2 regions of the Ruegeria sp. HKCCA4812 genome follow, and region 1 is predicted to be linked to the other one. Evidence: riboswitches for the same ligand, from Rfam matches in the RefSeq annotation. Region 1 holds a riboswitch; the other holds the start of a gene.
The links. A riboswitch is a leader RNA that binds a small molecule or an ion and turns the genes downstream of it on or off. The one in region 1 is predicted to bind cobalamin.
Positions count from the first base shown of each region.

Region 2: another riboswitch for cobalamin. It lies ahead of GOW04_RS20970 (DUF4198 domain-containing protein); the one in region 1 lies ahead of GOW04_RS07060 (DUF1636 domain-containing protein).

Region 1 covers NZ_WQFQ01000001.1:1,432,579-1,437,223, forward strand. The annotation lists gene GOW04_RS07050 (SLC13 family permease) at 1-1,490, shown strand, start outside; gene GOW04_RS07055 (hypothetical protein) at 1,487-1,666, opposite strand; cobalamin riboswitch at 1,718-1,925, shown strand; gene GOW04_RS07060 (DUF1636 domain-containing protein) at 2,017-2,388, shown strand; gene cobW (cobalamin biosynthesis protein CobW) at 2,390-3,445, shown strand; gene cobN (cobaltochelatase subunit CobN) at 3,451-4,645, shown strand, end outside.
Region 2 covers NZ_WQFQ01000013.1:19,840-24,484, forward strand. The annotation lists gene GOW04_RS20965 (ROK family transcriptional regulator) at 81-1,205, shown strand; cobalamin riboswitch at 1,327-1,526, shown strand; gene GOW04_RS20970 (DUF4198 domain-containing protein) at 1,657-2,442, shown strand; gene cbiM (cobalt transporter CbiM) at 2,449-3,060, shown strand; gene GOW04_RS20980 (cobalt ABC transporter permease) at 3,057-3,632, shown strand; gene cbiQ (cobalt ECF transporter T component CbiQ) at 3,632-4,411, shown strand; gene GOW04_RS20990 (energy-coupling factor ABC transporter ATP-binding protein) at 4,408-4,645, shown strand, end outside.

The DNA of each region.
Region 1 (4,645 bases):
CGGTTGTCAGCCGAATTTCCACACGGTCGGGCATACCGCTGTCGCGCCTGCTCATGCCGATGGGATTCTGCGCCATTTTGGGCGGCACAATGACGATGGTGGGGTCGTCTCCTCTTATCCTGCTGAACGATCTGATCCTGACGGCAAATGACAATCTGCCGGCCTCTCAGAAAATGGAGCCCTTCGGCCTGTTCTCGGTCACGCCGATCGGTGCGGTTCTGATCCTGACGGGAATTGGTTACTTTCTGCTGTTGGGACGCTGGGTTTTGCCCGAGGCTGAAGGACCTGACAATACGGGTACCGGACAAGGGACACAGGAATACCTGCAAAGGGTCTATGGCCTCAAAGCCGATGTGTTCGAAGTCGTGGTGCCCGAGGACAGCCCCTTGGTCGGCGAGATTCTGGCCGACATCAACCACGAAAACCACCTGTACATCATTTCCACCTTCTATCGCGGCAAAACCTCGATGGTTCAGGTTTTGACAGCGGAAATAGCAGCGCCGTGTCGGCTGGCCATCGTCGGCCGCCGTTGGGAGGTCGAGAAGTTCGCCGAGAAATACGGGCTGACCGTTCTTCCGGATTTGGACATTTTCGTCGAAGAGTTCGCCCCAACCAATGCAGGCGTGGCCGAGGTGGTCATCACGCCCGACAGCAAGCTGATCGGCAAATGCCCCCGCGAGCTTTTGTTTCGCAAGACCTACGGGATGTCGCTGCTGGCCATTCACCGCGGCGAAGAGACGCTGAGCCATGTCGAGACCGAGGATCACGAATCCACTCAGATCGGGCTCGAAAAGTTTCAGGCGGGCGACATGCTTGTGGCACATACCAGATGGGACAACCTGATGCGGATCAAACGAGATCCGGATTTCGTCGTCGTGACGACGGACTTTCCTCAGGACGAGCTGCGGCCGCAAAAAGTCGGCTGGGCCCTGGCATTCTTCGCCATTTCGCTGTCGTTGATCCTGTTCACGGATGTCCGGCTTTCACTCTGTCTTCTTACCGGCGCGGTGGGCATGATGCTGACCCGTGTGCTCAGCGTGGACGAGGCATACCGCGCGGTCGGATGGAACACCGTATTCCTGCTCGCCTGCCTCATACCTTTGGGACAAGCCGTGCAGAACACAGGCACGGCCGCGTGGATCGCGCAGCAGATCATGATAATTCTGGACGGCTGGCCGCTCTGGTCGCTGCAAACCGGCATCGCCGTTCTGGCGACGGCCTTTTCTTTGGTCATGTCCAACGTGGGGGCCACGGTTCTGCTGGTGCCTCTGGCGGTATCAATTGCGGTGGCGGCGGGTGGAAACCCAGCCGTCTTTGCCCTGACGGTCGCCATATCGACCTCGAACAGCTTCATCATCCCAACCCATCAGGTAAACGCGTTGATCATGGGTCCGGCCGGATACAAGGTGATGGATTTCGTCCGCTCCGGCGGAATAATGACGGCGCTGTTTCTGGTCGTCTCGCTGCTCATGATAAACGTCATCTATTAGCGCAAGAGTATCCGGGGTGTTCGGTGGTCTTTACCCATCATCTGGACAGGTTCAGTCGAGGCACCGGTTGGCCATAGTCTACGCCCCTTGCTGAGATACCGTTCGTCGTCCGGCCCATCTCGGGCTGGGTCCCGGCACACCATGCCGCCCATCGACGCCCACAGGTCGCTTTCCATGCCTCTGCATAATTGTTGCGCGCGACTCGCTTGACAAGCAGGCCAGCGGTGCCGCATGTCCCTTTCGTTGGTGTCGGTGACAGCCGATGAAAAGGGAATGCGTCAACGGTCTTGCCGCCAAACGCAGCCGCCCCCGCGACCGTGAACGGAGAGGATGCCCAATGCCACTGGCTCGAAAGCCGGGAAGGCGGGACATCCGACAGAGGCCCGCCTCTGGCATCCGCAAGCCGGGAGACCTGCCAACAACCGAAGTTGAAACCGGGCGGGGTGTTCCGGTGTCGGGTCCATGACCAATCGTGGCCCGCATGAAACCCCGTCCCCCGCGAAGAGGATTTGGGGGGATGAGAGACATGACCGAGACCGCACCAGTCGAGTTGCTGGTCTGTACCACCTGCCGTCGCGGCCTGCCTGTCGAAGATGACGCGCAACGCCCGGGCGCTTTGTTGCACAAGGCCCTGGAACAGGCAGACCTGCCCGACGGTGTCACCCTGAAAGCCGTTGAATGCCTGTCAAACTGCGATCAAGGCTGTTCGATCGTGTTGCGCGGGCCGGGCCGCTGGACCTTCGTGTATGAAAACCTGAACGAAACAGATCATGTCGACGTCATCGTCGACGGCGCGACCAAGTATCTGGCCACTGAAGATGGTTTGGTGAAATGGCGCGAACGCCCCGAACATTTTCGCAAGAACTGTGCCTCGCGCATTCCCCCGATTGGAGCCTGACATGTCGAACCTCGAAAAACTCCCCGTCACAGTGATCACCGGCTTTCTGGGCTCGGGCAAGACCACTTTGGTGCGTCACCTGATGCAGAACCCGCAGGGCAAGCGCCTTGCCGTCGTGGTCAACGAGTTCGGCGATGTAGGCGTCGATGGCGACATCCTGAAATCCTGCGCCATTCCTGATTGCCCGGCGGAAAACATCATGGAACTGGCCAATGGCTGCATCTGCTGCACCGTGGCAGATGATTTCATTCCCACCATCGAGGCCCTGATGGCGTTGGAGCCGCGCCCGGATCATATCCTGATCGAAACCAGCGGTCTGGCCCTGCCGAAACCGCTGCTCAAGGCATTCGACTGGCCTGACATCCGCTCGAAGATCACCGTCGACGGCGTGATCGCCTTGGCCGATGCCGAGGCTGTGGCCGCAGGCCGTTTCGCGCCCAATGTCGAAGCGGTGGACGCCCAGCGCATGGCCGATGACTCGATCGACCACGAAACGCCCCTGTCCGAGGTGTTCGAGGATCAGATCTCGTGCGCCGACATCATCCTGCTGACCAAGCCCGACCTCGCCGGCCCCGAAGGCGTGGCCAAAGCGCGCGAGATCATCGCCGCCGAGGCGCCGCGCCCCCTGCCCGTCGTCGAAGTGGCCGAAGGTGCCGTGGACGTGCGCGTTGTGCTGGGTCTGGAAGCCGCCGCCGAGGATGACATGGACGCCCGACCCTCGCATCACGACGGCCATCACGATCACGAGCATGACGATTTCGAAAGCATCATCGTCGAGCTGCCCGAGCAGACCGATCCGGCCCAACTGGTCGCCAATATCGAACGCTTGGCCAATGAGCTGAACATCCTGCGCGTCAAAGGTTATGCCGCCGTTCAGGGCAAACCCATGCGCCTGCTGGTTCAGGCAGTGGGTGCCCGCGTGCGTCACCAGTATGACCGCCCGTGGGAACCCGGTGAAGAACGCCGTTCGCGTCTGGTCGTCATCGCCGAGCATGACGATATCAAAGAGGCGGAAATCCGCGAAATCCTCGTGGGTGTGCGTGAGGCTGCCGAGTAAGACACATGCACGTCGTCTTCCGCGAAAGCCACGGGCTCGAGGAAACCGAGACCCCAACCGATCTGGGCCAGAGCCCGGCGGATCTGGTGGTGCTGTCCTTTTCGGACAGCGATCTGGGTGCTTTCGCGGCGGGCTGGCATCGTGGTGGCGGACCGGAAGGGCGAATGCCGACCCTGCGGCTGGCGAATTTGACGGCGCTGAAACACCCGTTGTCGGTCGATACCTATGTCGAACAAACGCTCGAGGGCGCCAAGGGCATTCTGATCCGTCTGATCGGCGGGGTGCCCTACTGGGCTTATGGGTTGCAGCAGGTTCTGGCGCTGGCGCAGGCCAAGGGCATCGCGCTGGCGGTGCTGCCCGCTGACGGGCGCGAGGACACGCGGCTGGATGACTATTCCACCCTGCCGGTCTCGACCCTGCGACGTCTGGCGCATCTGTGCGATACCGGCGGCGAGGTCGCGGCACAGGCGGCGCTGGCACAGATGGCTTTGGCGGCGGGGCTTTATGCCGCTCCGGTGATGGGCGCCAAGACCTTGCCCGAATGTGGCACGTGGTGTCCGGATCGCGGCGTAATCCCGGTGGAAACCGCGTTCGAAGGCACGGCCAAACGAATCCTCGTCACCTTTTACCGCGCTTACCTGACCTCGGCAGACACCGCCCCGATCGCCGCCCTGATCCGCAGCCTGCGCGCCCGTGGATACGCGGCGGTGGGCCTGTTTGCCCCGTCTCTCAAGGCGCCCGTGGCTGCCGACTGGTTGCGGGAACAGGTTGTTGCGCTGAACCCATCGGCCATTGTCAACGCCACGTCGTTTTCGGGAAAAGGCGCGTCGGGAACGTCGCCTCTGGACGCGGCAGGCGTGCCGGTGTTTCAGGTCGCTCTCGCCACCTCGCGCCGCAAAGCCTGGGCCCAGGCGGAACGCGGTTTGTCCCCCGCCGATCTTGCCATGCATGTGGTACTGCCCGAGGTGGATGGACGGATCTCAGCAGGAATCGCGTCTTTCAAGGAACCCGGCAAACGCGATCCGCATCTGGAATACGCGCGCTTTGCACATCGGCCCGAACCGGACCGGATCGAAGCGATCATCGACCGTGTATCGGGCTGGCTTGCACTGAACGACAAACCCAAGGCAGATCAGATTCCTGCGTTGGTCCTGTCCACCTATCCCGGCAAAGACTGGCAGATGGCCCATGCGGTTGGCC
Region 2 (4,645 bases), on a different contig from region 1:
TGGTCGTGCCGGAAAATTCATCTCGGAAAAATTCGATTGGCCTGCACGGGTCAGAGGTACGCGGAACCAACCAAAGCGGGATGCGGGCCCGGAACGAACGGCTTGTATTGTCGCTTGTCCGGCGTCACCAGGCGCTTGCGAAGTCCGAGATCGCGCGCATGACCGGACTGTCGGCACAAACCGTTTCCGTCATTATGCGACTGTTGGAGAAGGATGGTTTGCTTTTGCGCGGTGAACCGGTCCGCGGGAAAGTCGGGCAACCTTCCGTTCCCATGCGACTTAACCCGGATGGTGCCTTTTTCTTTGGGCTCAAGGTGGGGCGTCGCAGTGCCGAGTTGGTTTTGACTGACTTTGTCGGAAATGTGCGGCAACGCGATCGGCGAACCTATGACTATCCAACGCCGAAAGCCACTTTGGAGTTTTCCACTGAGAGTCTGGGCAAAATGATATCATCCATGTCGCCTGAGGCCAAAGGCAGGATTGCGGGACTTGGGATTGCCATGCCGTTCTACCTATGGGACTGGGCCCAGACCCTTCAGGTTCCTCAGGAAGAAATGGACCCGTGGCGCGTATCAGACCTGAAGGCTGACCTGGCGCGGCGCCTCGATATTCCGGTATTCCTGCAAAATGACGCCACTGCGGCTTGTGGGGCGGAATTGGTATTCGGTCCAGCCGATGGGCCCAGGGATTTCCTGTACTTCTATATCGGGTTTTTCATTGGCGGCGGTGTGGTCCTCAATGGCGCAATCTTTTCGGGACGTGGAAACGCGGGCGCAATCGGCCCCTTGCCTGTGCCAGATGATGCCGGTGGTGTCAGACCCCTTATCGACGTGGCCAGCCTGTATGTGCTCGAGCGTGCAATCACCACAGCAGGTGTCACGTCGCATTCCATTTGGGAAACGACCCAGCGTTGGGATGTGCCAAAAGTTCAACTGGAATACTGGTTGAAACAGACGGCGAGTGGGATTGCCTATGCGATTGTCTCGTCCTGTAGCCTGATAGATTTCGAATGCGTGAAGATTGACGGCTGGATGCCGCAGGACATCAAGGCGCGTTTGGTTGAAATGGTCGAAGACAAACTGTCTGAGCTTAACCTGACCGGTCTCGAGCGCCCTGCCGTGCTGGCAGGGACCGTGGGCCCGGAAGCACGCTCACTGGGCGCGGCGAGCCTGCCGTTGTCGGAAAGGTATCTTTCAGAAGCTTAGATGTGAAATCACCTTGTTGCCTTGGATATTTCACAAACTGGTTCACTCTCGCAAACTGCCGAGCTCATTATTTTCGATGGCCGTAACACATTTTCGTTGACGGAGGGCTGAGTTGTCTGGCAAGCCGCTCGGCATGTCCGGTTCCGGGGCTTGCTCTGGAATCAATAGGGAATGCGGTGCGGGCTCAGGCCCAATTCCGCAACTGCACCCGCAACTGTAAGCGGCGAGCAGGGCTGAAACGCCACTGGGGGTTGCCCGGGAAGGCCAGTCCAACGCTTTGACCCGCAAGTCAGGATACCTGCCGGACATGTGCCCTCTAACGGGTACTCCTAATCGGCGACGGGATGTGCGTCGGACCAGGATGCCTGAAAGGGTAATTTGGCGTTGAATGTCCCGTGGTCAAAACGAATTTCGCGCCGGGATTGGCGCGACGGGACAAGGACGACTGTTCATGAAAACGCTGCTCAGCGCAGCCGCTGCCGCGGTGGCTCTTCCTGCCATCGCAAATGCGCATTTCCTTTTGGAATACACCACGGACACCATGATCGAGAAACCGGGCGATGTGCCGGTCAAACTGATTTTCTGGCATCCATTCGAGAATGGCCATGTCATGGATCTTGAAAAGCCGCAGGAATTCTATGTGATCCACAACGGTGAAAAGACCGATTTGCTGGACACGCTGGAACCTATCCGTTTCACCGGCGGGGAAAACGAGGGCGCGGCGTTCAAGGGCAGTGTCCCGGTCAAACGTTCGGGCGACTATGTGCTGGTGACGGTTCCTCAGCCTTATTACGAGGAATCCGAAGACATTTATATCCAACAGCTCACCAAAGCCTTCCTGAACCGTAACGAATTGCCGACCGACTGGATGAATCCTGTGGGGCTAGCGACCGAGATTATCCCGCTGAACAAGCCGACCAACATCATCGCGGGTTCGACTTTCACGGGCCGTGTGCTGGCTGATGGTCAGCCGGTTTCGGGCGCCGAGATCGAGATCGAGTACATGGCCGCGGAACCCGACATGGAAAGCTCGGCCGCTTCTGCACCGAAAGTGTCTCCTATGCCGGGTGGTGCGGTGGTCGCAATATCTGACGACAACGGGTATTTTTCGTTCGGCGTTCCAAAAGCCGGTTACTGGGGTTTCGCTGCCCTTGGTTCCGGTCCGGCAACCGAACATGAGGGCAAAGAACTCAGCCAGGATGCGGTCATCTGGATTCGTGCCTGGGATCTGGAGTAACCCCAGATGCACATCGTCGACGGAGCCCTTTCCAACCCGGTTGTAATTGGCGGCGCCATAGCCGCCGCGGGCGGGATCGCCATGGGTCTCAGGTCTCTGGATCTTGATCGCATCCCCACTGCGGGCGTGCTGTCAGCCAGTTTCTTCGTGGCATCCTTGATCCACGTGCCCATTGGTCCGTCGTCGGTCCATCTGATCCTCAACGGCATGGCCGGGCTGCTGCTTGGTTGGGCCGCATTCCCGGCTTTGTTCGTCGGGCTTTTGCTACAGGCGGTCTTTTTCGGCTTTGGCGGGTTGACGGTGTTGGGGATCAACACCGTCAATATCGCCTTTCCCGCAGTGGTGGCCGGAATGTTGTTCGGTCGTCTGATCGCGCGTGGAACGCCTTTGCAAGGTGCGATTTGGGGGGGCGTCGGCGGCGCATTTGCGATTGCAGCGACAACCGGCATGGTCGCGTTTTCCCTGGCGCTGTCGGGGGATGAATTTCTGCCTGCCGCCAAGCTTGTTTTCTTCGCCCATATTCCTGTCATGGCCATCGAGGCGATTTTGACCGGGTTCGCCGTGTTGTTGGCGCGCAAGGTCAAGCCCGAGCTGTTTTTCAGAGGAGCAGCCACATGAAGCATCTGGTTGTCATATTGGCCGTGTGCTGCGCACCTGTGCCTGCCCTGGCGCACAAGGTCATAGCCGGCGTTTTCGAGTCGGGAGACGTCATCGAGGGCGAAATTGGCTTTTCTAACGGCGACATGGCAAACGGCACCGAGGTCATTGTCACCGGCCCGGATGGGGCCGAGCTGGGTCGATCGGTCACGGATGCGGACGGTTTTTTTGTCTACACGCCGACCTCGGCCGTGGCGCACACCTTCTTTGCCGACCTTGGCGCCGGGCATGTGGCCGAAGTCACGATGTCTGCCGAAGATGTCGCGCGGATCATGGGCGTTGCCGTGGCAGAAAACGGTGACTCATCTTCGGCTGCTGTGACGCAGGCCAGCGGTTCGGCGGCGTCTCTCAGCGCCGAAGAGCAGCAGGTTATCGCCAAGGCCGTACGTGACGAATTGCGCCCGCTCAGGCGCGAGATTGCGGCCTATCGCGAACAGAATGACTTGCAAACCATCCTTGGCGGGATCGGGTACATCGTTGGTCTGTTTGGTCTGGGCTTTTACATGGTGGCCCGCCGCAAGCTGGCGTCCTGATGGCACACGTTCTGGGGCACAAGGAAAAAACACTGTCCGAAGCCGGTGACGGGCCAAAAGGTTTGATCAGCCAGCTGGATCCCCGGATGCGGATCGTCATGGCAGTTGTTTTTGCGGTCGTGACCGTGGCGCTGTCATCCCTCGGCGCGCTTTGCGCGGCGCTGACAGTGTCGCTTTCGCTTCTGATAGTTTCACGTCTGCCGCGGCGAAAGACGTTGAAGCGAATGGCCATGATGGATGGGTTCATCCTGTTCATGCTGGTCCTGTTGCCCTTTTCCATGCCCGGGGATCCGATGTTCACGCTTTGGGGATTCTCCGCAAGCTGGCAGGGATTTTGGAAAGCGGTCGAGATTGCCTTGACCGCCAATGCCGTGATCCTGTCCCTGTTGGTTTTGGTCGGGACGATGGAGCCGGTTACACTGGGCCACGCCCTGCATCGTCTGCGGTGCCCCGAAAAGCTGGTTTACCTGCTGATGTTCACGATCCGGTATATCGAGGTCTTGCGCGAAGAATACCTGCGGCTGCGCGCCGCGATGAAGGTGCGTGGTTTTCGGCCAGCAACAAACTGGCACACATATCGCAGCTTTGGCTACCTTGTGGGTATGATGCTTGTGCGCGCGATCGAAAGATCAGAACGCATCCTGGCCGCTATGAAGTGCCGGGGGTTTTCCGGGCGTATGCCGTTGCTTCAGGAATTTGCCCTGACCCGTGCGGACATTGTGTTTGCGGCAGGTTTCAGCGGTCTCTGCCTGGGTCTGATCATTCTGGAATTCGCATGACACTGATTGCGCTTGAAGACATCTGTTTTTCCTACCCCGGCCAACCACCCGTTCTGGACGGGGCAAACCTGAGCCTGAGCGCGGGGCAGCGCCTGTCCCTGACAGGCCCGAACGGAGCGGGGAAATCGACGCTCCTGCGGATTTTGCTTGGGTTGCAGCGCCCGTGTTCAGGCACCGTCACCGTTTTTGGTCAGCAGCGCGTGGAAGAGGCTGATTTCCATGAGGTCCGCCGCC